Regions from separate parts of the Limnobaculum parvum genome, predicted to be linked through region 2. Evidence: predicted binding sites of a transcription regulator. Region 2 holds the regulator's gene; the other holds the start of a gene.
What was found. The regulator CRP, encoded in region 2, controls carbon source genes, mostly activating them, when cyclic AMP is high. The targets are predictions, from matches to a motif close to ATGTGANNNNNNTCACAT.

Region 1 (11,381 bases), 340 kb from region 2:
ACAGCACGAGGGCATCCAGTCCCAGCATGACTTTCATACTCATCTTACCGGTACTCTTCGGTGGCGTATTTGGCAGCATCAGAGCAAATACGCCCAGCAGCGCAGAGCTGGCAGCGGTAATTAACAACGGAATATTGCTGGCGGAGATATCGCCATAGCCCAGCATTCCGGGTAAGAAACCACACACCAAGCCAGAGGCGATCCAACCGATAGTGCCCATTACCCGAATGCGAGGAAACTGGCGTTCCACATCATCCACATTGGAGAACGCAATGCTGTTGGTTAACGCGATGGTTGGCATATAGGTTAATGAATAGGCCAACAGCAGTGGGAAGAAGGTGTTGAACTGAGTTTGTTGTGCTGCCAGCCACATCAGTATGGCTCCGGCAAACATTAATATGGCCAGTACTTTCTGAGCCGCAAAAAAGCGGTCAGTAATGGAACCAACCAAAATAGGGGAGAGAATGGCCGCAATCGCTGTACAGGCATAAGACCAGCCAATCTCAGTAGGGGTAAATCCACTTGAATTCAGGAAAAGCCACAGGGGGACAAACCAGGCTCCCCATATAAACCATTCAATGAACATCATGAATGAGAGTTTTGCTATTGTTTTATTCATGCTTCAGTCCTTTCACGATATTGGGTAGGGTTGTTTTCGCTTGCCACGACAATACCACTTGATAATACCTTTACAATACCTTTATATGAAAACCTTGAACCAGATAACATTGTTGGAGGTCGTACACAGGCCGCTATTCTTTCGTTAGCGATAAATTCTTTGATATTAATACTCACAGTATCATCGGGAGTATTGCTGAAAGAGTGGTTCAAATTCGAGGGAAATAAGTCAATATATCTTAAAGGTTTTTTGACGGTTAAAAGGCCTGAGCAGGAATGAAGTCGTGGGATAACCCATAGGTGAATCGTAGAATTGTACAACCTCCGCCAACATTGGGTCGATTCTTTACCGCCATCGGTAACATCTCATGCTGAAAAAGTGCTTTTATATCCAAACATTACACGTCGAATTGATATTTTGGTGAGATAATCGTTTTTTGTTACAACTTGCTACTTTCAATTTATTCCTGCATCATCGACCCTCTTAAATCGAAATCTGATTATTTTGTGAACTAGTTTTGGAGTTTTTATGCCTTCACTTGTTTTAAAGATAATAGGTTCAGCGTTTTTCTTTTTGAGTGTGAGTTCATCGGTCAGTTGGGCATCAACAGGGACAATGAATCATCAAGAGTATTCTCTCAATGATAAGCTTGACAGCCTACCTGATTTGCGAAAATACCCTTCCGGCACTCAGCGGAAAAAAGCATTTCTTAATGCAGTTGTACCTATTATTGATCAACAAAACAGTCAAATTCGCCAGGAACGCGAGTGGCTATTAAAAAAGCGTTCATCCCAGAGCTGGAGCTCACAGGACATCGCGAAGTTACAGCAGGTTTGTAGTCGTTATCGTATGACATGCACCTCAAATCCCAAGAAGGTGAAGTGGGATGAGCTGTTAAAACGCGTTGATGTTTTGCCGACTCATTTAGTGGTTGCTCAGGCAGCAACAGAGTCAGGTTGGGGAACCTCTAAGCTGGCACAGACCAACAATAATTTGTTTGGTATGCGCTGCGGTAATAAAGACTGTAATAGCAAAGGTGGAGTAAAAGGATATTCGTCCTACAACTCTGTAGATGATTCCGTCACCGCCTATTTGTTAAATATGAACACCCATGCAGCCTACGATAAACTGCGTGATTCACGGGCGGCGCTGAGAAGTCAGGGCGATACCGTGACGGCTGAGCACTTAGTGAATAAACTGGGACGCTACTCTGAACGAGGCTCGTCGTATAACCAGTTTCTACGCAAAATGTTGGACCACAATGAAGAGTTGATCCAGCAGGTGCAAAGCGCATCGAGCCTCGTCTCTGACGGTGAATCATAGGTTAGTAGATGTTTAGAAATGTAAAAACCGGACAAGTCATTTGTCCGGTTTTTTTATGGGGGAAAGGTGGGGATTTGTGCTGGTGTTGTTGAGTCCGGTGTGAGTTTCGCCGCTTTTTGAATGGTCTGGGGTGGTGTAAGTTTCGCCGCCTTTGGTTCAGTGTTTATCTCGACGGTGGTGTTTGCGTCGAGCAGAGGGGCATTGGGGCGAACGCCCCTCTGCACTCCCCGCGCCAGCGCAGCCGATTGTTGACCGCCGCTTTTTGAATGGTCTGGGGTGGTGTAAGTTTCGCCGCCTTTGGTTCAGTGTTTATCTCAACGGTGGTGTTTGCGCCGAGCAAAGGGGCATTGGGGCGAACGCCCCTCTGCACTCCCCGCGCCTGCGCAGCCGATTGTTGACCGCCGCTTTTTGAATGGTCTGGGGTGGTGTAAGTTTCGCCGCTTTTGGTTCAGTGTTTATCTCGACGGTGGTGTTTGCGTCGAGCAAAGGGGCATTGGGGTGAACGCCCCTCTGCACTCCCCGCGCCTGCGCAGCCGATTGTTGACCGCCGCTTTTTGAATGGTCTGGGGTGGTGTAAGTTTCGCCGCCTTTGGTTCAGTGTTTATCTCGACGGTGGTGTTTGCGTCGAGCAGAGGGGCATTGGGGCGAACGCCCCTCTGCACTCCCCGCGCCAGCGCAGCCGATTGTTGGCCGTCGCTTTTTGAATGGTCTGGGGTGGTGTAAGTTTCGCCGCCTTTGGTTCAGTGTTTATCTCGACGGTGGTGTTTGCGTCGAGCAGAGGGGCATTGGGGCGAACGCCCCTCTGCACTCCCCGCGCCAGCGCAGCCGATTGTTGACCGCTGCTTTTTGAATGGTTTGGGGTGGTGTAAGTTTCGCCGCCTTTGGTTCAGTGTTTATCTCGACGGTGTAGTGGTCTAATAAACTCGGACACCAATTAAGGTGGTAAACTCAAACCATCAAGAGAGGTGAATAATGATAAAAGAACGTCGACATTTTACCCCAGAGTTTAAACGTGAAGCAGCTGCACTGGTTGTTGAGCATGGCTATAGCACGACTGAAGCTTGCAGAGCAATGGGGGTTGGTGAAACAGCGATGCGTCGCTGGGTAAGACAACTGAAATATGAGCAGCAAGGTGTCACTCCAACTACCCAAGCCTTAACCGCGGAGCAACAACGTATTCAGGCTCTGGAGAAACGAATAAAACACCTTGAATTAGAAAAGGAAATTTTAAAAAAGGCTACCGCTCTCTTAATGTCGGACGAATTCAAAAATATGAGCTGACAGCCCAATTAAGTGAGCGTTACTCAACCCGGCTGCTCTGCTCATTATTTGATATCTCCAAATCGACTTTCTATGACACCCAATCCAGAACGGTGAATAAGGAGCGGGGGCGGCTTCGTCAGCATGTTGTCAGTCTTTTTAAACAGAGTCGGGGCTCAGCCGGTAGTCGAACTATTGTTGGCATGCTGCGTCAGGAAAAGATAGTGATTGGTCGCTTTAAAGTGAGACGACTGATGGCAGAAGCGCAGTTACAAAGTAAACAGCCGGGTTCACATCGCTATAAGCCTGTGACAATAGAACGTCCGGAGATAAGTAATATACTGGGTCGTGATTTTATCCCGTCCAGACCTAATCAGGTATGGACGAGCGACATTACTTATATCTGGTCTGGGTGCTGGATTTACCTTGCAGTGGTACTTGATTTATATGCCCGAAAGGTTATTGGTTATGCTTTATCAGATAAAGCGGATGCAGGGTTAGCGATTAAAGCTCTGGATATGGCCTGGCAACATCGTGGCAAACCTAAAGGAGTGATGCTCCACTCAGATCAGGGTTGCCAGTACACAGCACGGGCCTTCAGACAAAGGTTGTGGCGTTATCAGATAACGCAAAGTATGAGTCGTCGGGGTAACTGTTGGGATAATGCGCCGACAGAACGCTTGTTCAGAAGTTTAAAAACAGAATGGGTTCCGGAAACGGGTTATCACAATCTGATGCAAGCGAAATCAGATATAAGCCGTTACTTGTTAGAATATTATAATCAAAGGCGACCACATGCTTTTAATGGTGGATTACCGCCAATGATTGCAGAACAACTTAAGTTGGAGTCCGGGAATACTTGACCACTACACGGTGGTGTTTGCGTCGAGCAAAGGGGCATTGGGGCGAACGCCCCTCTGCACTCCCCGCGCCTGCGCAGCCGATTGTTGACCGTCGCATTGCGGCGGCAACCTCAGTCAGCCCAGCGGCTTAACGCACCGGCATAGAGCCGCTCCCGGCGTCGCTATGCCTCTCGCCGCATCCATGCGGCTCGTGCTGCCTCTGGTCTTCCTTCGGCAACATTCGGATGCTTTAACCTAAAGGGCAAAGGGCAAAGGGCAAAGGGCAAAGGGCAAAGGGCAAAGGGCAAAATATAAAAAAATAAATACCTGAATGAATCACCTGACTGACAGTTAGTATTGCTAATCGGAGGGAGAGGTTGCCGTGGGGGTCGACTTGGCGTAAGCCAACGACAAACAGGCGAAAGCCTGTTTGAACAGCGCTAGCGCTGGCCCGCAAGGTGTTTCATAACTGCCCGTAGCCCGGCTAGGCCCGACGCACTCTGCACTCAAGTACAGACGGTCTACCGGCCGAGCACAATGGTGATATATGCAATATCGTATTTACGGCCGGAATCGCCACCGAGGCTAATAGTAAACGATGCTAATCGGAGGGAGAGGCTGCCGGAGCGCGCCTAGGTAGACGCACCAGAGCAACGTACAGACGGTCTACCGGCCGAGCACGATGGTGATATACGCAACATCGTATTTACGGCCGGAATCGCCACAGTAGCAGAAATAGATCATCTAAAAAGCTTTCTTATGCCCCAACCGCGACAACAAATCCGTAATATACAAAACTAACGTCGATCGAATAGCCTGCTGATACCGCTGAAGCTGCATATCCACCAGCTTGTCATCAATCACCTCTTCCGGCAGGTTTAGCACCGGAGGTGGGGGCAGGGTGATGCCGTGCAGCATATGCAGCGGACCCAGCACTTCATCATCGGTAAAGCTGAGATTATCCTGAATATTCAGCAGTTCATTATTCAGCGCCAGTAATAGCTCGACATCTTCATACTCATCGCGAGTGATGACGCCAAGGGCATAAATCAGCTTCAGGCGTACCGGAAGCGCGGCCAGAGGGCCTGAGCCCTCCAACAACGGTTCAACTGCATACTTAACGGCATAGTCATCTTTGCGGAATACCTGCAGGATCAACAGATCGACGGCATCGGCTAACAGGCTGACAGCAGCCTCGATAAAGCCTTTGACCGTTAATCTGGCATTCAAACGTTCCAGAATGCGGTTTTCAAATACCTGTGTCTCTTCCATCGTTGCCATAGTTTACTTTGCCAGCTAAAGCTTTTTACCTGAATAGCAGACATTGCTGCCTGATGTTGTTACATAAAAGTGCATACTTACATTATACAGGCATCTGCTAAGCCTGACGCTGCATGGTGTTATACACATTTGTTATTTGAGCCACAACCTCGGGTTGATCCTCAAGGTGACAAACGTCTAGCAGGGTTTGTTCAATTCCCTTCGACGCCAGCATGGCTGCCAGCTCTTGCGCTTGGGGATCTTGATCACTGCGATAGCTTAAAGCAGCAGCAATACCAAGCAGTAAATTTTGATGAGGTAAACCATACTCCAGCGTACCACGAAGCGGTTTAATTAACCGATCCCCTTCACTTAGCTTACGCAAAGGTTGGCGGCCGACTCGTTCAACGTCGTCATGCAAATAGGGATTCTCAAAACGGCTGAGGATCTTATCAATGTAGGCGGCATGTTGCTCAGGATCGAATGCGTAACGCCGAATCAACACGGCACCGCTCTCTTTCATGGCGGCGCTTACTTTCTGGCGGATATCCGGATTGAGGATCGCGTCACGGATAGTTTTGTAGCCAGCCAACTGGCCTAAATAGGCGGTGATGGCATGTCCGGTATTTAAGGTAAACAACTTACGTTCTATATAGGCCATCAAATTGGCGGTAGGCTCCATGCCTTCAATGTGCGGCAACGCCCCTTTAAACTGAGTGCTGTCTACAATCCATTCGCTGAAGGTTTCTACCGTGACATCCAGCGGATCGTTTGCCGCTTCGCTAGGCGGGACAATACGGTCTACGGCGGAATCCACAAAACCAATATTCTGCTCCATCCACTTCTGCATCTCTTCCGGGATTTGCAGCATCACATGCTGTTTAAGCTGGCTGGTGCCTCGCACCATATTTTCACAGGCTATGATGTTTAACGGCTGGTGATTGCCCTGTTGATAGCGAGCAATCAATCCTTGTGCCAGTGTACCTGCGATTTTTTCTAGCACCTGTGGGCCGACGGCGGTGGTAATGATATCTGCCTGAGCTATTTGGCGGATGGCATCCGGGCTGGCGCTGTGAATTGCGCTGATGCGGCTGACTTTCTCTATTCTGGCATCTTGACCAACGACATTAACTTGATAGCTTTGCTGATGTGCCAGTTGATCAACCAACGGTTGATTAACGTCGGCAAAGGTGAGCTCGGCCTGAGCATCGGCCAATAGTTTACCGATAAACCCGCGCCCGATATTGCCTGCACCAAAGTGTATTGCTTTCATAAAGTTAACCTTAATATTCTGTGTTCAAACCTAAACCGTAAAAAAAACAGGGGCTGGGGGACCAGCCCCTAATGACAAAGTATCAGCAGCTAGACGGCTGGCTGCGGCAGTAGATACTTTGCAATACGTACTATTACGCGGCCTGCTCACCGGCCAGCAGGTCTAATACTTCCTGTACGCTGCTGGTTTGTGCCAAACGTTCAATAATGCCGTCATCATCCAACGCGTTGGTTAAGCGTGTAATCACCTGAATATGTTGGTTATTACGCGCCGCGATACCAATCACCAGACGGGCTATTTCGTCCGGTGTATCACCAAAGCAGACGCCTTGTGGATATTGACAAATCACTACGCCAGTACGCAGTACGCGATCTTTGGCTTCTACGGTACCGTGTGGAACGGCAATGGATTCTCCAAGATAGGTTGAGGTTAAGGCTTCACGGGCCAGCATCGCGTCGATATAGTCGGGCTCTACGTAGCCACCATTAACCAACATCTGACCGGCAAAGCGAATCGCTTGCTCTTTATTGTCAGCTTGTAGATTAAGGAAGATGTTGTTGGCACTCAGCTCAAACAGATTTTCTTCCTGATTGGCGGGATCAAAATGGTCATCGTTAGCGGCGACAAAGGTTTGAGTAATGAGTTTACTGTCGTTAGCCGCTTGCGGATGTTTAGCTGCCAGCAGGCGGGCCGCTAAGTCATTGTAGAGCTGGCCGTCGAGAAAGTTTTTCAGCGAGATGTGTATGGCATGGGGGGCATGATCCATAGCCCGGCGCGTGAGGTCTTGATGGGTGATAACCATATCGACACCGTCTGGCAGGCTGTTAATCGCACAGTTGGCAACAGTAATATGATTGAGCCCGGCATCTTTTACTTTTTTGCGTAATACGCCAGCGCCCATAGCACTGGAACCCATACCCGCATCGCAGGCAACCATAATGGTGCGTACATAGCTTAAGTCTTTTACCATATCGCTTTTATGCATGGTTGGTTGGGCTGCACCGCCTTGTGCTTTATTACCTTTGGATTGTTGTTTCATGCCTTGCATACGGCGAGTGGCATCTGCGAGGCCATTATCTTCTTCTTCCCCCGCAGGTACACGCTTGAGCATCACGGCGGAAGCCAAGAACGAGACAATACCCGAAGTCAGAATCGACAGAACCACACCGATTAACGATGACTTGGGTGTCATCAGCAGCACGGCAAAAATAGAGCCGGGAGACGCGGGAGAAACCAGTCCTGCATTAAACAGCGTTAGGGTAAATACACCGGTCATTCCGCCCAAAATCACCGCGATAATCAAACGCGGGTTCATTAACACATAGGGGAAGTAGATCTCATGGATACCACCAAAGAAGTGGATGATCACGGCACCCGGTGCAGACAGCTTCGCACTCCCTTTACCAAAGAACATATAGGCCAGCAGAACCCCAAGCCCTGGCCCTGGGTTAGCTTCAATTAGGAAGAAGATGGATTTGCCGGTCTCTGTCGCCTGCTGAATGCCTAGCGGAGAGAAAATTCCGTGGTTGATGGCATTATTCAGGAATAGAATTTTTGCCGGTTCAACAAAAATAGAGGTTAACGGCAGCAGGTTGTTCTGCACCATAATGTTAACCCCGGCAGCCAGTATCTTAGACAGCGATTCAACCAGCGGGCCGATTGCCATAAAGGCCAGAATAGCTAATAACATACCAATAATGCCGGCAGAGAAGTTATTCACTAACATCTCAAAACCGCTTTTGATTTTACCGTCAACCCAGCGGTCAAAACGGCGAATGGCATAACCCCCTAACGGCCCTACGATCATGGCACCCAGGAACATCGGCATATCAGCACCGATAACGACACCCATTGTGGTTATCGCACCCACCACGCCGCCGCGCTCGTCGCCAACCAGACGCCCGCCGGTATAGCCGATTAACAGCGGTAGCAAATAGGTAATCATTGGGCCAACCAGTTTGGCTAATGTATCGTTCGGTAGCCAACCGGTTCGAATAAACAGAGCGGTAATCAGCCCCCAGGCAATGAATGCGCCGATATTGGGCATCACCATGTTGCTGAGGAAGCGGCCAAAATTCTGTACCTTGACCTTTATATTTGGTGATAACATAAAACACCCCTCGAGGTGCGCGCAGATACTGGTGCGCGTAGTAGTAGTCGGGACGGTTTCGCCAAAAACCGTCAATCAATTTCAATGCAGGCCGACTCTATCACGACATTTTTATCTCGCGTATCCCGAGCGGATTTTGTGATGCTTATCACTTATCCCCCCCCCTCACGCTACGGTTATTGGTGACATTGATCACAAAAAACACCTGTAATAAAGTAACAATGTTAAAGAAAATCCTGAATTCGTGATTTTTATGTGAAGTTAATCACTATTTTGTTTGTGGCTTTTGTTTATTAAATGTGACTTTAATCACAAAGTATTTTTCATTTCTCGCCTTTCCAACGGGTAACGCTGTTTTTCGAACGCTCTGCTTCGATGGCGTATTGTTATTTCTGTAACTTAATTACAACGTATTGGTTTTTAGGCGAATTGTTTTGAGCGGGGCGGTGTAATGGTGTGTTGTAAGTAGGGCTGGGATATCAATAAGAAAAATCAGAAGCTTGCAGGGGCAACCTGATAAAAGAAATCGGCTGTATGATTAAGCTGATGCCATAGTAATAGACTGTTTGAGCAGAGTAATAAGGTCGGTACTGTTTCGAGTAGTAAATTTTGCGTGGGGCTGATCCCAGTTATTGTCAGAAATGGTATGGATAATGAATGCGCCTTGCTCATCAAAAGAGGGATACCAACCAATATCGACAATATTGCCATTATTGAACTCTATTTGTAGCAAATCTTCATCAAGGTAATCAATTATTGCGGAAAAAGATTGATCTAAATTCAATGAGGCAATTTGATTGTATATGCTGACGCTATTTTTTACTTTAATGCTGACGCCACATACTATTATTTCTTTAGCCATGAAGTTTATCTCATTTTATTAAAATCAATTAATTAGATTTTAAAACACGCATTTATCATAGCTTTTTTCACTGAATAGTGAAACGATGATCTTAAATATATTATAGAATATGTATTACCTAACTCTATTTAGGTAATAAATAGCTATCTACTAGATAGGAAGAAAATTAAATTGATAAATAAGATTTTCATTTATCGCTATAAGAAAATAATGGGTGGATCTTTGATGGTGGCGATATTTCATCCGTTTTGAACGTAAAATAATCAGCGGATTGGGCCTAAGAATCAGTGTGCTGATTTTATTTTCTGTCTGGGGAATATTGCTCTTTACCGTTGGCTAACATTTTTCACCAAAGTGTTGCAATGGCGGGCTTAACGGCGTGTTTTTTGCCTCCGATAAATGGTTTAATTGACGCTATTTGTTATGAATCATTCTTAAACAAGGATAATTCAGTGAAATATTCTATATTTTGCTGATAAATAAAGCATGATGACCTATTTTCAGTTGTGTGGTTTACAGTATATCGAATTTACTGCTATAACTAGTATCGAGTGACCATTCATAAAGCTACGCAGTACTGACCGCGAATCAATGGATTGAGTGCCTTCAGAGACAGAATATCTCTGAACGATATATGCATTCCTGAATTATTTTCCGGCTCCGGAACCTGTGCGCGTTGGTCACTTTTGGACATTTAATTAATAGATTTTTAGGCAAGATTTTCGCAAATACAATAATTCGATAACAGGTTACAAGCAAATGACAGCATCTTCCCCCACAATAACTGGCCAGCCAAAAGCGCGACCGTTGAATAAGAATGATTATAAGACCTTAGGGTTATCCTCCCTTGGTGGCACCCTAGAGTTTTATGATTTCGTTATCTTTGTTTTCTTTACTGGAACATTAACTCATCTATTTTTCCCTGGTGATAATGAATTTTTTGCCCAAATGAAAACGCTGGGTATTTTTGCTGCTGGTTATCTGGCTCGTCCGCTCGGTGGGATTATTATGGCGCATTACGGCGATAAGATCGGTCGTAAGCGTATGTTTACTCTTAGTATTTTCCTGATGGCGTTACCCACGTTGGTCATTGGTCTGCTTCCGACCTACGCTTCCATTGGCGTGATGGCACCTATTCTTCTGCTGTTGATGCGTATTCTACAGGGTGCGGCAATTGGCGGTGAAATGCCGGGGGCATGGGTATTTATTGCTGAGCATACGCCTGAGCAGCGCTATGGTTTAGGTGTTGGCACCTTAACCTCTGGTATTACCGGCGGTATTCTGCTGGGTTCGATTGTGGCTATCTTGATTCAGCGTAACTACAGCACGGCAGAAATTAATGAATATGCATGGCGTATTCCATTCATTTTGGGTGGTGTATTCGGTTTTATCTCGGTGTACCTGCGTAAATTCCTGCAAGAAACGCCAATTTTTAAAGAGATGGCAGAGAAGCATGCACTGGCGAAAGAACTTCCGGTTAAAACCGTGATTAAGAGCCATAAACAAGCCTGTGGGATTACCGCGATTCTGACTTGGTCTCTGTCTACGGCGATTGTGGTCACTATTCTGATGACCCCTTCAGTGGTGGTAGAGAAGATGTATCACGTGGATAGAACCATTTCGCTGGAAGCTAACTGCGTAGCGACATTTATGCTGACTCTGGGATGTATTTTCTGGGGCTGGATCAGCGATAAGCTAGGTACACGTATTTGTATGGCGGTATCTTGGGGTGGTCTCGCAATAACGGCCTACCATTTTTACAGTTCATTGCACCCAGAAATTGGTGCAGGTGAATTGATGTTTAATTATGGTTTGATGGGGCTGTTTGTGGG
Region 2 (11,381 bases):
TTATTCGGCCCCGGTGTAACTGCCGCTATCCATAAAAACATCGACATAGAAAGAAACCAACCTAACGCCATTCTGTATACCCCTTTACCAGTAAGAGATGTTTAATCATTCCATTCAAGCTAGCAGTGTGATATTGATCGCACAAGACCCCAAGAGTGAATTTAATTTTGTTATGGATGCACAATTTCGGCCCATACCGGGCACCGCTAACCCACACATACAAACTCTATTACCTCGGATTATCCGCAGAAAAATTAGCCTGAAACCGGTGTGGCAGCGTCTGGAACTTCCAGACGATGATTTTCTCGATATCGCTTGGAGTGAAGATCCTCACCAAGCGAAACATAAGCCTCGGCTCGTGTTATTTCACGGTTTAGAAGGCAACTTTTACAGCCCTTATGCCCATGGTTTGCTGGCGGTTTGTCGTCAAAATGGTTGGCTGGGAGTTGTCATGCATTTTCGCGGCTGTAGCGGTGAACCTAACCGCAGCCCTCGCGCTTATCATTCGGGTGAAACCAGCGATACGCGCTTTTTTCTCAACTGGTTGCAAAATACGTTGGGAGAAGCTCCTACTGCAGCAGTAGGCTACTCGCTGGGTGGCAATATGTTAGGGTGTTATTTAGCAGAAGAAGGCGACCAAGTTCCACTTGAGGCGGCGGTGATTGTCTCCGCTCCGCTAATGCTCGATCCCTGTTCACGTCGACTGGAACAAGGACTGTCGAGAGTCTATCATCGATATCTGCTTGGTCTGCTAAAACAGAGCACCAAACGCAAGCTTGTCCGCTACCCCGGTATTATGCCGCTGCCCGATTTATCACTGAAAAATATTCGCTCAATCCGTGAGTTTGATGACGCTCTCACCGCACCATTACATGGATTTAAAGATGCCACCGATTATTATCAAAAGTGCAGCGCCCTGCCGGTATTACATCAGATACGTATTCCTTTGCTAATTATACATGCCAAAGACGATCCTTTTATGTCACCGGATGTCATTCCTGAGCGGAACAGCCTGCCGGAGAATATCGAATATCAATTAACCGAACATGGCGGGCACGTTGGCTTTGTCAGTGGCACATGGAAAAAGCCGCAGATGTGGTTGGAGCATCGCATCCCTGAATGGTTAACCCACTATCTGGAGAAAAATAAATGATGATCCCGTGGCAGCAACTGGCTCCCGAGACGCTGGAAAGTATTATCGAATCGTTTGTTCTGCGTGAAGGTACCGATTACGGAGAGCATGAAAGATCATTACAACAAAAAGTGGACGATGTTAAGCGTCAGCTAAAAAGCGGTCAGATAATATTAGTTTGGTCAGAGTTACATGAAACCATCAATATTATGCCCAAAGATCGGTTCAGTGATGATATGGAAGAACAACCTTATCCGGAGTATTGATTTCTTGGAATAAAATTTTGTGACATCCCGGCACCAATCCGACTATGCTCTGGTAATAACCATGAGAATTAAGGAATCAGGTTAATGTCAGCAAAACATCCAATCATTGCAGTTACCGGTTCCAGCGGAGCCGGTACTACCACCACTAGCTTGGCCTTCAGGAAAATATTTCAGCAGTTAAGCTTAAATGCCGCACGTATAGATGGTGATGCCTACCATCGCTATACGCGCCCAGAGATGGATGCGGAAATCCGTAAAGCCAGAGAACAAGGACGTCATATCAGTTATTTCGGCCCCGAAGCTAACGACTTCGCTCTGCTGGAAAACAGCTTTATTGAATACGGAAAAACCGGAAACGGACGCACACGTAAGTACTTGCATACTTATGATGAAGCCGTTCCCTATAACCAGACACCCGGTACATTTACCCCCTGGCAACCCTTACCAGAAACCACCGATCTGCTATTTTATGAAGGACTACATGGTGGCATCGTCACTGCGAAACATAATGTTGCCCAACACGTCGATCTGCTGGTTGGCGTTGTTCCTATCGTCAACCTAGAGTGGATACAAAAACTAATCCGCGATACGGTGGAGCGGGAGCACTCCCGGGAAGCCGTGCTGGATTCGGTTGTCCGCTCGATGGACGACTATATCAATTACATCACCCCCCAGTTCTCCCGAACCCATATCAACTTCCAGCGCGTACCCACCGTTGATACCTCAGATCCATTTTCTGCGAAGAGCATTCCAACTATGGACGAAAGCCTCGTGGTTATTCACTTCAGGGGGCTGACAGGCATTGATTTTCCCTATCTACTAGTCATGTTACAGGGTTCATTTATCTCCCAAACAAATACCTTAGTAATTCCGGGGGGGAAATTGGGACTGGCGATGGAGCTAATTATCACACCCTTAATACAACAATTATTAGAAGGCAGAATATTAGAATAGAAAAGTGAGGGTAAAACAGGCGAACAACCCGATTCAGCGCCGCTTAGCCCTCATTTTAGCAAGACAACACGAGACTCTTGGTTCAACCTGTGTTAAAACCATAGGGTGGGTATAATAGATAAATTAGAGTTCAATCAGGCTGATGCAACACCAGCCCACAAACACCTCTATATTCTTTTTTACATCAGTTATAATAGCGCCCACTTGGCAAGTTATATGCTTCGGGGCGGATAAGATTTTCGGCAAGCTTCTCGCTTTGCTGTGTTGGGCAGTGACTACAAAGAGGATAACAACAAATGGTTCTCGGCAAACCGCAGACAGACCCTACTCTCGAATGGTTTTTATCTCATTGTCATATTCATAAATATCCATCCAAGAGCACACTTATTCACCAAGGTGAAAAAGCAGAAACTCTTTACTATATTGTAAAGGGTGCCGTAGCCGTTCTAATTAAGGATGAAGAAGGTAAAGAGATGATTCTCTCCTATCTCAATCAAGGGGACTTCATCGGAGAACTTGGCCTGTTTGAAGAAGGTCAGGAACGCAGTGCTTGGGTCAGGGCAAAAACAGCATGTGAAGTTGCTGAAATTTCATATAAAAAATTTCGCCAGCTCATTCAAGTTAATCCGGATATTTTAATGCGTTTATCCGCTCAGATGGCTAGCCGCTTGCAGGTTACCTCTGAGAAAGTAGGAAGTCTTGCCTTCCTTGATGTTACGGGCCGTATCGCACAAACATTACTCAATCTGGCTAAACAGCCGGATGCAATGACTCATCCAGACGGTATGCAAATCAAGATCACCCGTCAGGAAATTGGTCAAATTGTTGGATGTTCCCGTGAAACGGTAGGACGTATTTTAAAAATGCTGGAAGATCAGAACCTGATTTCCGCTCATGGAAAAACTATCGTTGTCTACGGGACCCGTTAACTAATAAAGAGAAGCGGACATGTTTACGGCCTCCTGAAGCCATGTCCGCTCCCCTTTTCCCGGGAGACCTATGTGGCGACGAGTTATTTATCATCCAGAAGTCAACTATGCTCTCCGCCAAACTCTGGTTCTCTGTTTGCCCGTGTTTCTGTTTTGGCTATTAGGCGATCTACCAACCGGCTTTTTACTTTCGCTTGTTCCTGCCTGTTGCAGCATTGGTGGTCTCGATACTCCCCATAAACACTTTTTCAAACGACTGGCTATCGGTGCCACGTTGTTTGTTATCAGCAGTGTATTATTGCAGTTTCTTCTGTTGTGGTCTGTTCCGCTGCCGCTATGCATGCTTATTCTGACGCTATTATTTGGCGTGACGGCTGAAATCAGTCCTCTTTATGGACGGTTAATGCCTGCAGCATTAGTGACCGCCATTTTTACGCTCGGTATGGCAGGCAATTTACCCATTTGGCGAGTGGCTCTATTATTTGTCATTGGTACTGTCTGGTATGGTTTGTTTATCCGCCTGTGGTTTCGGCTTTGGCAAGAACAACCCATGCGAGAATCACTCAGCCTGCTTTACCGGCAGTTGGCGTATTATATGGATGAGAAGTACAGCTTACTTACTCAACATACCGACCCGGAGAAGGCGCTCCCTCCATTACTATTACGCCAGCAGCAAGTGATGGATACCATCGCGTTGGTTTACCAACAAATCTATATGATTACCAACCTGAAACACCCTCGCCATCGGCGATTAATTCAGGCGTTTCAGGTTGCTCTCGATTTACAGGAACATATTACCGTTAGCCTGCATCAACCCGGCGAAGTACAAAAACTGGTTGAGCAGAGCCAAGCTGAAGCCGTTATTCGCCATAATGCAAAAACCATTAGCCACCGTTTACAGATTTTAGCTGATGACATTCTCTACCATCGCCGTCCGGTCCCATTCAACATGAATAGTGACCTATCCGCCTTGGAAAAAATCGCCCATCACCATCCGAATAATCCCGTTGGCGCTTTTTGTTACTACCATTTTAGCCGTATCGCTCACTTACTTAGCCGCCAAAAACCGCTATATAACCGCACGTTGATGCCAATACAGAGTCATCTCCCTTTTCTGCTGGCGCTGAAAAACTATTGTTCACTTAAATCTGTCGCATTAAAAAACGCGGCTCGCATTGGCATCACACTAGCCGCTGGTGCTGGAATTGGCCTGACGCTTAATCTTCCCAAACCCTACTGGATACTCATGACCATTATGGTGGTTAGCCAGAACGGCTATAGTGCCACCCGAATACGTATTCAGCACCGCTCGCTGGGTACCATGATTGGGATTCTTGCTGGTGGCGCCATTCTTCATCTCTACTACTCTCAAAACCTGATGTTGGTGCTAATGCTGGTACTGACGTTTTGTTCCTATTTGATTGTGCGTAAGAATTATGGAATCGCTGTGATTGGTTTTACGATTACTGCGCTCTACACCCTACAGATTATCTCCAATAGCGGTATGAATTATCTGCTTCCTCGTATGATAGATACGGTCATCGGTTGTATTTTGGCGTTTGCCAGCAGCTTATGGTTATGGCCTCAATGGCAAAGTGCCACGTTGCGTAGAAATGCCCACAGCGCTCTGGAAACGTATCAACAGCACCTGCGTCAAATATTTAATATGACTAATGATGTAGCGGAACTCGCCTATACCCGAATGAAGGTTAATCAGGCTCACAATACTCTTTTTACCGCATTGAATCAGGCCATGCAGGAGCCGGGCTTTAATACTCGCTACTTGGCCGATATGCGCCTGTGGGTTACCCATAGCCAGTTTTTGGTTGAACATTTAAATGCAATGACAACTATCGCTCGAGACCAATATGTGTTGGTTCCTACATTGGCGCAGGAGTATTTAAACGCCTGTGAGATCCTGATTCAGACCTGCCAACAGCGCCTAGAATATGATGGTCCCAGCGGGGATAACAGCATATTGCCCATTGTAGAATCCGAGGATAACGATGAGCTATCAGAGACCTCAATGGAAAAACATATCGAGCGGATACTGGCGCATCTTACGACTATGCATACTATTTCGTCACTGGCGTGGCAGCAAAGGCCGCATCATGGAATGTGGTTGAAGAGGAAATTGAGGGAAGAAGGAGAGGCGGACTAGGCCCAACACGTCCTGACGCTAGATACGATGGTCTTCCGGCCAGTCACAAAGACAATATGTACCCTCTCATTTTTACGGCCGAAGGGCTTAAACTCCGGCGCAAGATAATATCTTGAATATCCTCTGAAACTCTCTCTATTTCAGCGTGATGACCGCTTGTCATCACGCTGTTTAAGATACAAATAGCGGCAGCCGCTAATGCCGCTAATTAGGAAGAACGTTTAAACTAACGGTCAATGCTATTTAACCTCAACCATTTGCTTCACCGCTTTTTCAAAGCGTGCCATTCCTTGTTGTAGATCATCCTCGGGAATGACCAGAGAAGGGGCAAAACGGATAACATTAGGGCCAGCATTGAGTAGCATCAGGCCATTTTCTACTGATGCCGCAAGAAATTCTCGCGCCATACCCTGATAATTTGGCTGTAGTTCAGCACCGATGAGCAGCCCTAAGCCGCGAACATCTGTAAATACATGATAACGTTGATTAATCTCTTCCAAACGGGTGACAATGTACTCATAACGTGATTGCACACCTGACAACACTTCTGGCGTATTGATCACATCAAAAGCCGCTTCCGCTACGGCACAGGCTAACGGGTTGCCGCCATAGGTTGTACCGTGAACCCCGGGTTCCATCACTTGCGCCACTTCATCGGTGGTTAGCATCGCGCTAATCGGGAAACCGCCTCCCAATGCCTTGGCTGAAGTTAAAATATCCGGAACAATGCCGTATTGCATGTAGGTAAACAGTGAACCGGTTCTGCCCATCCCAGACTGTACTTCATCAAATACCAATAGTGCTTTATAACGATCGCAAAGTTCTCTAACCCCCCGCAGAAACTCGGCGTCGACAGGTGTAATTCCACCCTCCCCCTGAACCGGTTCCAGTACGACAGCACAAGTGTGGTCATCAATAACCGCTTTAACCGCATCCAGATCGTTAAAAGGAATATGTATGATATCCGCTGGCTTTGGGCCAAAACCATCAGAATATTTAGCCTGGCCACCAACGGAAACAGTAAACAGCGTACGACCGTGAAAGGCATTATTGAACGCAATAATTTTTGTTTTATAAGGGCTATGGCGAGTAATGGCATAACGGCGAGCCAGTTTAAACGCGGCCTCATTGGCTTCAGCACCAGAGTTAGCAAAAAACACCCGGTCAGCAAAAGTTGAATCAATCAGTTTCTGGGCCAGTCGCAAAGCAGGTTCGTTGGTAAACAGATTACTGGTATGCCAAATCATCTCACCTTGGGTATTCAGTGCCTTAACCAAAGCTGGATGACAATGTCCCAGCGCGGTAACGGCAATACCGCTAGAAAAATCGATATACTCGTTTCCTTGCTGATCCCAGACCCGACTCCCCTTACCTTTTACCGGCACAAACGTTGCTGGCGCATACACGGGTAACATAACGTTATCAAAAGTATTGCGATTAACTGATGTATTACTGTCCATAAAACTTGACCTATTGATTTCACCGCGAATGACTCCACACTACCAAAATTGAATATAAAATCAATTTGTATAAATAAAAATACCAATAAAATCTGCTTACCATTTAATAATAAAATAATTATTAAAAAATCCGTAATAAATAATAATTCATAATTAATAAATAACTAGTCATTAAACATCATAAATTCCACGGTGATTTCGGTCACATATCTCAAACTTTCCCGCCATTAATATTCTAGACCTACTTGTATGGTAGTTAATCCATGAGTATCTTGTGTTCACTTTCTATACCGAATTGGTTCTATTTTTCCGTCAGGATGAATGCATTATGAAAATCGTAAAAGCTGAAGTTTTTGTTACCTGCCCGGGCCGTAACTTCGTTACCGTCAAGATCACTACCGATGAAGGCATTTATGGCGTTGGTGACGCCACCCTCAATGGCCGCGAGCTCTCCGTTGCCTCCTACCTTAAGGATCATCTTTGCCCACAATTAATTGGCCGAGATGCCCATCAAATCGAAGATATCTGGCAATTTTTCTATAAAGGCGCTTACTGGCGTCGTGGTCCGGTCACCATGTCCGCCATCTCCGCCATTGATATGGCACTATGGGATATCAAAGGCAAAGCAGCCAATATGCCGGTTTATCAACTGCTCGGTGGCGCATCACGCACTGGGGTCATGGTGTATTGCCATACCACCGGCCGAACCATTGATGAAGTGTTGGAAGACTACGCTAAGCATAAAGAGATGGGCTTTAAAGCCATTCGCGTTCAATGCGGCGTGCCGGGAATGAAAACTACCTATGGTTTGAGCAAAGGTAAAAACTTGGCTTATGAACCAGCAACCAAAGGTCACTACCCGGAAGAACAGTTGTGGTCCACCGAGAAATATCTAGATTTCACGCCAAAACTGTTTGACGCCGTGCGTAACAAGTTTGGTTTTGATGAACACCTGCTGCATGACATGCACCACCGCCTGACGCCAATTGAAGCGGCCCGTTTTGGCAAAAGCATTGAAGATTACCGCATGTTTTGGATGGAAGATCCGACGCCAGCAGAAAACCAAGAGTGTTTCCGTCTGATCCGCCAGCATACCGTTACCCCTATCGCCGTGGGTGAAGTCTTCAACAGCATCTGGGATTGCAAACAGCTCATTGAAGAGCAACTGATCGACTATATCCGTACCACCATCACCCACGCCGGCGGGATTACCCATATGCGCCGCATTGCTGACTTCGCCGCCATGTATCAGGTACGTACCGGTTCCCACGGTCCATCCGATCTGTCACCCATTTGCCACGCAGCCGCGCTGCACTTCGACCTGTGGGTGCCTAACTTTGGCGTGCAGGAGTACATGGGTTATTCCGAGCAAATGCTGGAGGTCTTCCCACACAACTGGACGTTTGATGATGGCTACATGCACCCAAGCGACAAGCCGGGTCTGGGCATCGACTTCGATGAAAAACTGGCTGCCAAGTATCCCTATGAAGCCGCCTACTTACCTGTTGCCCGTTTAACCGACGGCACGCTGTGGAACTGGTGATGAAGGAGAACAAGATGAAAAGTGTCGTCATTCAACAACCCGAAGTTTTAGTGATTGAAGATCGTCCGGTACCCCAACCGCAGGCTGGAGAAGTACGCCTACGGGTAGAAAGTGCCGGTATCTGCGGTTCAGATGTGCATATCTATCGTGGTCATAACCCTTTTGCCAAATACCCGCGCGTTATCGGTCATGAATTCTTTGGCCGTATTGATGCGGTGGGTGAAGGCGTTGATGCATCCCGTGTTGGTCAACGTGTCGTTGGCGATCCGGTAGTCAGTTGTGGTCATTGCTACCCTTGTTCAGTGGGTCGCCCGAATGTTTGTACCTCTTTACAAGTTATCGGTGTGCACCGGGATGGTGGATTCAGTGAATACATCACTCTGCCGGCAAAGAATGCCCATATCGTTCCTGACAGCATCCCGGATCGGGAAGCGACCATGATTGAGCCTTTTACTATCGCTGCAAATATCTGTAGCCAGATGAACCCTGGTCCACTGGATGTTGCTCTGGTATACGGTGCGGGCCCAATGGGTTTGACTTCGATTCAAGCACTGCGTGGTGTGTACGGGGTTAAAGAGATCATTGTTGCAGATCGCATTGATGAGCGTCTGGCGATGGCTAAGGAGAACGGTGCCGATCGCGTGATCAACAACACCGACATCGACCTTACTGCCGAACTGGCAAAACTGGGTATTCGGCCGACGTTGATTATTGATGCCGCATGCCACCCGTCAATTCTGCCGGAAGCCATTGGTTTAGCATCGCCTGCAGCTCGTATTGGCATCATGGGCTTCTCCTCCGATCCTTGCGTGATTAATCAGCAAGGGATCACCAGTAAAGAGCTAAGTATTTATAGCTCCCGTCTCAACAGTAATCGTTTCCCGATGGTTATTGACTGGATGAAGAGCAAAAAAATCCATCCAGAAAAACTCATTACCCATCAGTTTGATTACGCTCAAGTAATTGAAGCAATGGAGATATTTGAAAAAGACCCTAAGTTCTGTTGCAAAGTTTTATTGAAGTTTTAACGGAAAACCTCTGTACCCACCCCTTTTCTGTATATATAACAACAACTGTAGAGAGCAGAAATATGACTAAAAACATGGAATTAACAAACAATAAACCGGAAAGAAGTACTTCTGATCTGGTTAAAGCCGCGGTCTCTGGCTGGCTGGGAACCGCCCTCGAATTTATGGATTTTCAGCTGTACTCACTGGGTGCCGCATTGGTTTTCCATGAAATTTTTTTCCCTGAACAATCGGCAGCCATGGCTCTAATTCTGGCGATGGGAACTTATGGTGCAGGATATATCGCACGTATCGTTGGCGCCTTTATCTTCGGCAGAATGGGCGACACCATCGGCAGAAAGAAAGTTCTGTTCATTACCATCACCATGATGGGTATCTGTACCACGCTGATTGGCATATTACCGACCTACGCTCAGATTGGTATCTTCGCCCCCCTCTTACTGGTTACCTTGCGTATTATTCAGGGACTGGGCGCAGGTGCTGAAATCTCTGGGGCTGGCACCATGCTGGCGGAGTACGCACCTAAAGGCAAACGCGGCATTATCTCCTCACTGGTTGCCATGGGAACCAACTGCGGGACATTAAGTGCAACAGCCATCTGGGCGGTAATGTTTGTTCTGCTCGACAGAGAACAACTGCTTGACTGGGGATGGCGTATTCCGTTCCTGTCTAGCGTTGTCGTAATGATCTTTGCAGTTTGGTTACGGATGAACCTGAAAGAGAGCCCAGTGTTTGAACAGGCCAGCGAAACCGCTGCCGGTAAAACAGTAACCGCTAAAAAAATTGCTGCCGAAGAAAGCGCCCTTCTTTCCATGTTCACCAGCAAATCATTCTGGCTAGCAACCGGGCTGCGTTTTGGTCAGGCAGGTAATTCTGGCCTGATTCAAACTTTCTTAGCCGGTTATTTAGTACAAACCCTGCTATTTGAAAAACGTATTCCAACCGATGCATTAATGATCAGCTCAATTTTGGGATTCGTTACTATTCCACTGCTGGGTTGGCTGTCTGACAAAATAGGTCGTCGTCTGCCTTATATCGTTCTGAGCATCAGCGCCATCATCTTAGCCTACCCGATGTTATCAATGATTATGGATAAAACCGGTGAAGTTAACGTCATCATGGCCTGCATTATCATTATCCATAACGTTGCAGTATTAGGCCTGTTCGCCCTTGAAAACATCACCATGGCCGAAATGTTTGGCTCACGCAATCGCTTTACCCGGATGGCCATTTCTAAAGAGACCGGTGGTCTGGTTGCAGTAGGTTTTGGTCCGATACTGGCGGGTATCTTCTGTAATATGACCGATTCCTGGTGGCCTATTGTGGCAATGATTATCGTCTATTCCTCTATCGGTTTAATTTCAGCTATCTGTATGCCGGAAGTGAAAGATCGCGATCTGAGCGATCCAAGAGATGCTGCGGAAATCCCATCCCGTAAGGCATCGGAGGTTAACGTGCGCGGTAGTAGTGCAGCAGAAGTTTAATCACATCAACGCTTATTTATTATTTAACGGGTTAGCCGACAACATGAATTTATCAAACAAGACATTATGCGATCTGCCGAAAAATGTCGTAGTGCCGAGCTATGATAGGGCTGGGCTCCAGACCCGGATTGTGCATTTGGGCTTCGGCGCTTTTCACCGTGCTCATCAGGCCATTTATGCCGATATTCTGGCGTCTGAACACGACAGCGACTGGGGATATTGTGAAGTTAACCTGATTGGCGGCGAACAACAGATTAACGATCTGAATTCGCAGGACCTGCTGTATTCGGTGGCTGAAATGGCATCCGAAGGCTGGTCAGGTCGCGTGGTGGGCGTGGTTCGCCACGCTATCCACGGTGAAGTTGATGGTATCCATCGCGTGCTAGAAGCGATGACACAGCCAGAGATCGCTATTGTTTCGATT

Region 1: HYN51_RS12540 (PTS mannitol transporter subunit IICBA) is a predicted target of CRP. The motif match lies at 8,824-8,841, and genes of this name have one in related genera.

Annotation. Positions count from the first base shown of each region.
Region 1 covers NZ_CP029185.2:3,010,656-3,022,036, reverse strand. The annotation lists gene HYN51_RS12565 (nucleoside permease) at 1-619, opposite strand, end outside; gene HYN51_RS12560 (protein bax) at 1,148-1,942, shown strand; one part of gene HYN51_RS12555 (IS3 family transposase) at 2,915-3,170, shown strand; one part of gene HYN51_RS12555 (IS3 family transposase) at 3,170-4,065, shown strand; gene HYN51_RS16715 (hypothetical protein) at 4,062-4,196, shown strand; gene HYN51_RS12550 (MltR family transcriptional regulator) at 4,789-5,325, opposite strand; gene HYN51_RS12545 (mannitol-1-phosphate 5-dehydrogenase) at 5,423-6,577, opposite strand; gene HYN51_RS12540 (PTS mannitol transporter subunit IICBA) at 6,711-8,687, opposite strand; gene HYN51_RS12535 (hypothetical protein) at 9,226-9,549, opposite strand; gene HYN51_RS12530 (MFS transporter) at 10,309-11,381, shown strand, end outside.
Region 2 covers NZ_CP029185.2:3,351,541-3,362,921, forward strand. The annotation lists gene HYN51_RS14130 (LysE family translocator) at 1-71, opposite strand, end outside; gene HYN51_RS14135 (hydrolase) at 173-1,153, shown strand; gene HYN51_RS14140 (YheU family protein) at 1,150-1,398, shown strand; gene HYN51_RS14145 (phosphoribulokinase) at 1,483-2,352, shown strand; gene crp (cAMP-activated global transcriptional regulator CRP) at 2,649-3,281, shown strand; gene HYN51_RS14155 (YccS/YhfK family putative transporter) at 3,352-5,442, shown strand; gene argD (bifunctional acetylornithine/succinyldiaminopimelate transaminase) at 5,682-6,902, opposite strand; gene manD (D-mannonate dehydratase ManD) at 7,231-8,445, shown strand; gene HYN51_RS14170 (Zn-dependent oxidoreductase) at 8,460-9,473, shown strand; gene HYN51_RS14175 (MFS transporter) at 9,548-10,957, shown strand; gene HYN51_RS14180 (mannitol dehydrogenase family protein) at 11,001-11,381, shown strand, end outside.